Regions from separate parts of the Enterobacter cloacae complex sp. R_G8 genome, predicted to be linked through region 2. Evidence: predicted binding sites of a transcription regulator. Region 2 holds the regulator's gene; the other holds the start of a gene.
What was found. Region 2 encodes PurR, which represses purine synthesis genes. Its sites were predicted from a motif close to CANGCAAACGTTTGCNTG; they were not measured.
Positions count from the first base shown of each region.

Region 1: a site for PurR is predicted at 2,071-2,088, ahead of galS (HTH-type transcriptional regulator GalS). Genes of this name have one in related genera too.

Region 1 is NZ_CP102246.1:1,768,665-1,772,862, reverse strand. Features, by position in the region: gene mglB (galactose/glucose ABC transporter substrate-binding protein MglB) at 1-644, opposite strand, end outside; gene galS (HTH-type transcriptional regulator GalS) at 940-1,962, opposite strand; gene yeiB (DUF418 domain-containing protein YeiB) at 2,118-3,275, opposite strand; gene folE (GTP cyclohydrolase I FolE) at 3,294-3,962, opposite strand; gene NQ842_RS08405 (MFS transporter) at 4,065-4,198, opposite strand, start outside.
Region 2 is NZ_CP102246.1:3,062,779-3,066,976, reverse strand. Features, by position in the region: gene punC (purine nucleoside transporter PunC) at 1-156, opposite strand, end outside; gene punR (DNA-binding transcriptional activator PunR) at 272-1,183, shown strand; gene purR (HTH-type transcriptional repressor PurR) at 1,201-2,226, opposite strand; gene NQ842_RS14490 (YnhF family membrane protein) at 2,524-2,613, shown strand; gene NQ842_RS14485 (MFS transporter) at 2,777-3,943, shown strand; gene sodB (superoxide dismutase [Fe]) at 3,979-4,198, opposite strand, start outside.

The sequences.
Region 1 (4,198 bases), 1.3 Mb from region 2:
ATTTTGTCTTTCGCCTGAGCGGTATCCCACATTGCGGTATCTAAGGCCAGCTGCTGGGTTTTCAGGCCCTTGTCGTTCAGCTCTTTGACAACGTAAGTGGTACGCGCTTCAGCATCCGGGTGGCCCGGTTCGCCTTTCAGCAGCACAAACTGGATCTGGCCGTCTTTGTTCAGATCCCAGTTCGGGTTGGCCGCCCAGTGTTTCGCGATCAGATCGCCCTGAATAATACCGGACTCTTTGGAGTCAGTACCGACGTAATACGCTTTGTCATAGCTGTCCAGCGCTTTACGGGAAGGTTCTTTGTTGAAGAAGACGATTGGCACATTCTGGCCGCGCGCTTTCTCAATAACTGTGCCTGCAGCAGCCGGGTCAACCAGGTTGATTGCCAGTGCTTTCACGCCTTTTGCCAGCAGAACATCGATCTGGTCGTTCTGTTTGGACTGGTCGTTCTGGGAGTCATTCATCAGCAGCTGAACATCTGGCGCTGCTTTAGCATCTTTCTCGATCGCTTTACGCACAACAGACATGAAGTTGTCGTCGTATTTATAGATAGTCACACCAATACGGGTATCCGCAGCGTGCGCTGCAGCACCAAAAAGCATGCTTGCCATTACAGCAGACAGAGTCAACACCTTCTTATTCATGGTATCTCCGGTTTTTTTTATGCAGGGTAGTTCTTGTGAAAAACGATCGGCGGGCAGATGTTAATAAAACGTTACTGACAGCCGAAGTTCACTTATAAAATTTCTATCTTCCGTGTTCGGTAACGCTCCAGAAATGCGTTTTATTCGTTGTTTGCGGCACGTTGGCTATAGTGAAAGTGAATAATCACTGTTACATAGCGTTTCAGCCCCTAAAACGCTGACATCATAGTCAGCGCCTTGTTAAGATACTGTGAATTTACTCACAGATTGAAAACGGTTACATCAGCTCGCTTTATCAGTTAGTGATCGGAACCACAATTTGCCGGGCAGAGACCGAATGACGACGCACTAACGTCGGCATGAAACAGTGAGTTGCCCCCGGATCCAGCTGCCCTGCCGCGCCCTGTAACGCCAGCTCTGTCGCCAGTTTGGCCATTGAGGCAATGGGATAGCGTACCGTTGTCAGCTGCGGGTCGGTGTAACGGGCAATGGGAATATCATCAAAACCGATCAACGATAAATGCTGTGGCACCGCAATGCCGTTATCTTTTAACGCGGTCAGTGCCCCGGCGGCCATGCTGTCGTTGTACGCAAACACCGCAGAGAGCTGCAGGTTGCGGCCCAGCAGTTCGACCATCGCCGCCTCCCCTCCCTGCATGTCCGGTGTGCCGGTACCTACCCAGCTTTCAGAAGGCGCAATGCCGTGCTCTTTCAGGGCGTTTTGCCAGCCTTCGCGACGCAGTTCATCGTCCTCAATCGCGTGGCTGGACGCCAGATATCCGATCCGCTGATGCCCGTTATTAATCAGCATACGCGTGGCCATCATCGCGCCACTCACGTTATCCAGCCCTACGCAGCGGTGGGCATAGCCGGGCACAATACGGTTGATCAGTACCATGCCGGGGATCTGCTCCATAAATCCGGCAAGTTCTTCATCACTCAGGGCTTTTGAATGGACAATCAGCGCGTTACAACGCTGGCGGATCAGCACTTCGATGGCATAGCGCTCTTTTTCTGCTTCATGATAGCTGTTGCCGATCAGCACATACTTCTGGTGCTGCTGGGCGACAACATCCACCGCTTTAACCAGCGCCCCAAAAAACGCATCCGACACGTCCATCACCACCACGCCCACGGTGTCACTGACCTGGGTAGCCAGCGCCTGCGCGTTAGCATTGGGCCGGTAACCCAGTTGGGTCACGGCTTTCATCACGGTTTCACGGGTTTCAGGGCTGACCAGCGCACTATTGTTTAGCACGCGAGAGACGGTAGCCACAGAAACGCCCGCCTGACGGGCGACGTCACGAATGGTGATCATATTCACCATCCTTAAAAGGATTGCAGCAACTCACAGACACCCCCTGTGTTTAGCAAGGTGGCTATTTTGGCAGCGAGAGAAAAGGGACTACGTGAAGAAGCTCACACGGATGAAAACGGTTACATCCGTTTTGTTAATGATTGTGATCCAGATCGTTATCTGGATGTATTACTCAATGAAACGCCTGACGCTTTTGCGGTTAACTGACGCCACCCCCACTCCAGCGGCCCCTGGCGGAAATAGCGTAGCCAGATAACCGAAAACGTCAGGTTTACCATCCAGACCGGAATAACAAACGCCAGCAGCGTAAGGCGGTCGAATTTCATAAACAGGCCAAATCGGTAGAACAGCGTGGTGCAGATGAGAGTCTGCAGCAGATAATTGCTTAACGCCATGCGGCCGACGCAGGCAACAGCACTGACAATCCAGAGACGGGAGAGCTGCGGCCAGAAGCCATAGATGAGCGCGGCGTAGCCGATGGTCTGGAACGGGGCACTGAGCTCGCGCGGAACCTGCAGCAGGAAAGCGCACCAGCGGTAATCCCAGTGAAGATGCCACTGCGCGATCACCGCCGGGAGATTGATCGCCACCCCCAGTAGCACCAGCAAAGCCCCTGTGCGACGGTAGTGGCGCAGGCTAAATTCCCCTTTCAGCCAGCCGGTACGCATCAGGGATGCGCCCATCAGCATCATCCCCGCCAGTTGCCAGCCGTATTGCGCACCCAGCGCCAGCAGGTTATCGCCCAGCATATCCGCACGGTTGCTTATCGCTTCCGCACCGCCTTTTAGCTTCCAGAACTGCTCATACTGCAGGTTGGCGGCGTCCGGTATCCACGAGCGATTGGTCGCCTCGCCGGAAATCATACCCAGCAACAGCAGTACGCCAAGCCCCATGACATAGAGCATGACGCCGGTATTAAACAGGCTTTTTACGCTGTGCGCGTCGCGGATCAGCCGCCAGCAAATCAGCCCGACCAATCCATAGGCGAGAAGAATATCACCATCCCAGAAGAACAGGCCGTGAATAAAGCCAAGGAGAACCAGCAGCGTCAGACGTGATTGTATCCAGCGGGTGCCGCGTTTGAGCAGCAGGTGCAGGCCAGCACCAAACAGCAGCGCAAACAGGGTGAGGAATTTCACCTGTGCAAAGAGATCGAGGATCGCCCAGGTCCAGGCATCGCTGCGGCTGATGTCGCCATACCAGGCCGGGTTGAGATAGGCGGCCTTCGGCAAGCCGAAGGCGCTGATATTAAGCAGCAGGATACCGAGAATGGCGACGCCGCGAACAAAATCGAGCGTGACGTTTCGCTCCATGGTCCCTGCCCTGTCTGATTAGTTGTGGTGACGCACAGCGCGCAGGAACTCCTGGCGGGTGTTCTGGCTGGATTTAAACAGACCGCCCAGCGACGTGGTGGTGGTCGCACTGGTGGCATCACGCACACCGCGCGCTTTCACGCAGTAGTGAACCGCGTCAATGGAGACCGCGACATTATTGGTGCCCAGCAGCGTTTGCAGCGCGGTCAGGATCTGCTGCGTCAGACGCTCCTGCACCTGTGGGCGTTGGGCAAAGAACTGCACGATACGGTTGATTTTGGACAGACCAATCACCGTATCTTTGGGAATGTAAGCCACGGTCGCTTTACCGTCGATGGTCACAAAGTGGTGTTCACAGGTGCTGGTCAGCGTGATATCACGCACCGTGACCATCTCATCCACCTTCATTTTGTTTTCAATGACGGTGATTTTCGGGAAGTTGGCGTAATCCAGGCCGGAGAAAATTTCGTCGACATACATTTTTGCGATGCGATGCGGCGTTTCCATCAAACTGTCGTCGCTCAGATCGAGATTCAGCAGTTGCATGATCTCGGTCATGTGCCCGGCAATAAGACGTTTACGGGTTTCATTATCCACTTCCTGAACGGGTGGACGCAGTGGCGTTTCAAGACCGCGCGCAACCAGGGCTTCGTGGACAAGGGCCGCTTCTTTACTGAGTGATGACATTCTTTTCTCCTGCAGGTGTGGCGTCTTCTGCCCTCGTTGTGGCAAAAGTGTGCGCTCATTGTGCGTGAGGCGGCGCACATAATCCAGTATTCACGACGATAATTATTGCAATTGCTGTTGCCTTTCAGCCTGACGGTTCCACACCAGCGCGCCGCCAATGAACAGCGCCACGCCTGCCAGCCCCAGTGCAGGCTCAAGCTTGTGGGTAAGCCAGGTGGATAACGCTGAGGTCATCG
Region 2 (4,198 bases):
CGCGAGGAACAAACTCAGGCTGGCGCTGATGGCCGCAGCAGGGGTTTGTAAATCTGCCTGCATCGCCGCAAACGCGGGCAGGTACATATCGGTGGCCAAAAAGCCCAGCACGCTCAAACCGCCGAGCCAGACTAAAAATCCATTCCTGGGTTGCATTGTTTTATTCTCCTTGAGGAGGCAGGTAGACACTGGCGCAGAGTGTAGGGAGTGCAAAGCGGGTTGTGAAACGCTAATATTTGGCTAGTGCATTCAAATTTTTTGCAGGCAGAAAATGTGGTCAGATTATTCTCTTGAAGTTGTCGATGCTGTCGCACGAAACGGCAGTTTCAGCGGTGCCGCACAGGAGCTACACCGCGTTCCCTCCGCGATAAGCTACACGGTACGTCAGCTCGAAGAGTGGCTGGCTGTGCCGCTGTTTGAACGACGTCATCGCGATGTGGAATTAACGCCGGCAGGGGCGTGGTTTTTGAAAGAAGGGCGTTCTGTTATCAAAAAAATGCAGATCACCCGTGAACAGTGTCAGCAGATCGCCAACGGCTGGCGCGGGCATCTCTCCATTGCCGTGGATAACATCGTCAAACCCGAGCGCACCCGGCAGATGATTGTGGATTTCTATCGTCATTTTTCAGACGTTGAACTTCGCGTCTCGCAGGAGGTGTTCAACGGCGTCTGGGACGCGCTGGCGGACGGCAGGGCAGAGATGGCGATTGGGGCGACCCAGGCGATCCCCGTCGGGGGACGCTATGCGTTTCGTGATATGGGCATGTTGAGCTGGAAATGTGTGGTGGCAAGCGATCATCCCCTGGCTGCCATGGAGGGGCCGCTGAGTGACGACACGCTGCGCAACTGGCCGTCGCTGGTGCTGGAAGATACCTCGCGCTCGTTGCCAAAACGTATTACCTGGCTTCTGGATAATCAGCGGCGGGTGGTGGCGCCGGACTGGGAGTCCTCCGCGACCTGCCTCAGTGCCGGGCTGTGTGTCGCGATGGTGCCCGTGCATTTCGCTAAGCCGAGAATCGATACCGGTGAATGGGTCGAACTGACGCTGGAGAATCCGTTCCCGGATGCAGCCTGCTGCCTGACGTGGCAACAAAATGACGTGTCGCCCGCCATGGCGTGGTTACTGGATTACCTGGGAGACAGCGAAACGCTTAACCGGGAATGGTTACGGGAGCCAGCGTAACTGGCTCCGTACAGTGATTAACGACGGTAGTCGCGGAACGGACCATCCGCAACGGAACGGCGTTCGATAAGACGCGGGTGGACTTCAATCGACTGCGACTCTTCACGTTTGTTGACGATCCTGTCCATCAGCATATTGAAGGCCGTTTCACCCAGGGAGTCTTTCGGCTGGTGAATGGTGGTCAGCGCTGGGGTAAAGAAGCGCGCGTTGCGCACGTTGTCATAGCCGATCACGGAAATATCCTGCGGCACGCGCAGGCCCAGCTCATCGGCCGCACACAGGGCCCCCATCGCCATGATATCCCCGCCGCAGAACACCGCCGTTGGACGATGCGGCTGGGAAACGATCTGCTGCATGGCGCGGTAGCCCGATTCCGGCTCAAAGTCGCCCTGCACGATCCAGTTTTCCGGCACGGTGATCAGCGCTTCTTCCATCGCCTTCATAAATCCGGCCAGACGGCCAGCACCGGTGTTGCGCTCAAGCGGCCCCGGGATCACGCCAATTTCACGGTGACCGCGTTCAATCAGATAGCGGCCCGCCATATAACCGCCTTCAAAGGCGTTATCGATGACGGAGTCGGTAAAGTCGGCGCGCGCTTCGCCCCAGTCCATCACCACCATTGGGATATGACGATACTCTTCCAGCATGGAAAGCACGGACTCCGGATACTCGGAGCACATCACCAGCAGGCCATCCACGCGTTTTTGCGCCATCATCGACAGATAGGCGCGCTGTTTTTCAATGTTGTTCCACGCGTTGCCGAGGATCAGGGTATAGCCTTTCTGGAAGCAGTTTTTCTCAACCGCTTCGATGATTTCGGCAAAATAGGCCGCTTCACTGCTGGTCGCCAGCAAACCAATAGATTTGGTGTGATTAACTTTAAGACTGCGCGCAACGGCACTCGGCGAGTAGTGCAGCTCTTTGATTGCCGCCCAGACGGCGTTGCGCGTCTCTTCCGCCACGAAGCGGGTTTTGTTAATTACATGTGATACGGTTGTAGTGGAAACGTTTGCGCGTTTTGCTACGTCTTTAATTGTTGCCATTAAATGTCACTCCAGACCATATCCTAAACTCCTGAAAACCTTGAAGGTAAACGTTTGCCTTCTCTCACCCTTATCACGCAATCTTGAATTGCGGCACGCCAGGAAAACGACACGGGACGTCAGGAGGGGGTCAATGGCCGGTACGCTAATAAATTTAGCGTGGAATTTTGTCCTATCTTGATGAAAAGGGGAAGAGCTAAAGTGGTTATCCGTTTAAATCCGGGAAGATTTTTGACGTAAATTGTGTAAAAATGAGCAAGCTCACTTTTCGTGGGGGGATTAAAAGGAGAAAAATTGATGAGTTCCGATCTGAAGTTTTCGCTGTTCACCACCATTATTGTGCTGGCGCTGATTGTTGCCGCGGGTCTGACGGCTGCACTGCACTGATTTACGCGGAGGGGGCGTTCGCTCTCTCCCGCTTCCCCTGATTGTTACATCTCCGGCAAAAATCTTTTGCCAATTTGTTAACTTCTCATTTTTTGTGATTAATGTCATGCTTTCGCCTTCTTTGTTCTGTGTCACGACCTGACACGGCATCCGGAGTTGACGCATGAAAATCAATTTTCCCCTGCTGGCCCTGGCGATTGGCGCTTTTGGGATTGGCACTACTGAATTCTCCCCTATGGGGCTCTTACCGGTTATCGCCCGCGGTGTGGACGTCTCTATCCCTGCAGCCGGGATGTTAATCAGCGCCTATGCCATTGGCGTAATGGTTGGTGCTCCGCTGATGACGCTGTTGCTTTCCCACCGCGCTCGCCGTAACGCGCTGATTTTCCTGATGGCTATCTTTACCCTCGGCAATGTGCTCTCCGCCATTTCGCCGGATTACACCACACTGATGCTGTCCCGCATTCTGACCAGCCTTAACCACGGTGCCTTCTTTGGGCTGGGGTCGGTGGTTGCCGCAAGCGTGGTGCCCAAACACAAGCAGGCGAGTGCCGTGGCAACCATGTTTATGGGCCTGACCATCGCCAACATTGGCGGTGTTCCTGCGGCGACCTGGCTGGGAGAGGTCATTGGCTGGCGTATGTCGTTCCTGGCAACCGCCGTACTGGGCGTTGTCGCGATGGTGGCGTTGTTCTTCTCCCTGCCGAAAGGCAGCGCTGGTGAGCGGCCTGAGGTACGTAAAGAGCTGTCGGTACTGATGCGCCCGCAGGTGCTCTCGGCGCTGCTTACTACCGTGCTGGGTGCCGGGGCGATGTTTACCCTTTACACCTATATTTCGCCGGTGCTGCATGACATCACTCACGCGACGCCGATCTTTATCACCGCGATGCTGGTGCTGATTGGCGTGGGCTTCTCGATTGGTAACTATCTGGGCGGGAAATTTGCTGACCGCTCCGTGAGCGGAACGCTGAAGGGTTTTCTGACCCTGCTGATTGTCATCATGGTTGCCATCCCGTGGCTGGCGCGTAATGAAGTTGGCGCGGCCATTGCGATGGTCGTCTGGGGGGCGGCCACCTTTGCCGTGGTTCCGCCGCTGCAGATGCGCGTAATGCGCGTCGCGCATGAGGCGCCGGGCCTCTCCTCGTCAGTGAATATTGGTGCGTTCAATCTGGGCAATGCGCTCGGTGCCGCAGCGGGTGGTGCTGTGATTTCGGGTGGTCTGGGATACAGCTTTGTGCCGGTGATGGGGGCCATTATTGCCGCGCTTGGCCTGCTGCTAGTGATGATGTCGGGTCGTAAACAGCCTGAAGCGGCCTGTGCTGCCGAATAAAAAAACGCAGAAGGGGAAACCCTTCTGCGTCTCTCTTACGCGGCGAAGTTCTTCGCCACAAAGTCCCAGTTAACCAGTGCCCAGAAGTGCTCCAGGTAGTTAGGACGCGCGTTACGGTAATCAATGTAGTACGCGTGTTCCCAGACATCCACGGTCATCAGCGGAGTCGCGCTGGTGGTCAGTGGTGTACCCGCGTTAGACGTGGAGACGATAGCCAGTTTGCCATCGGCCTCTTTTACCAGCCATGTCCAGCCA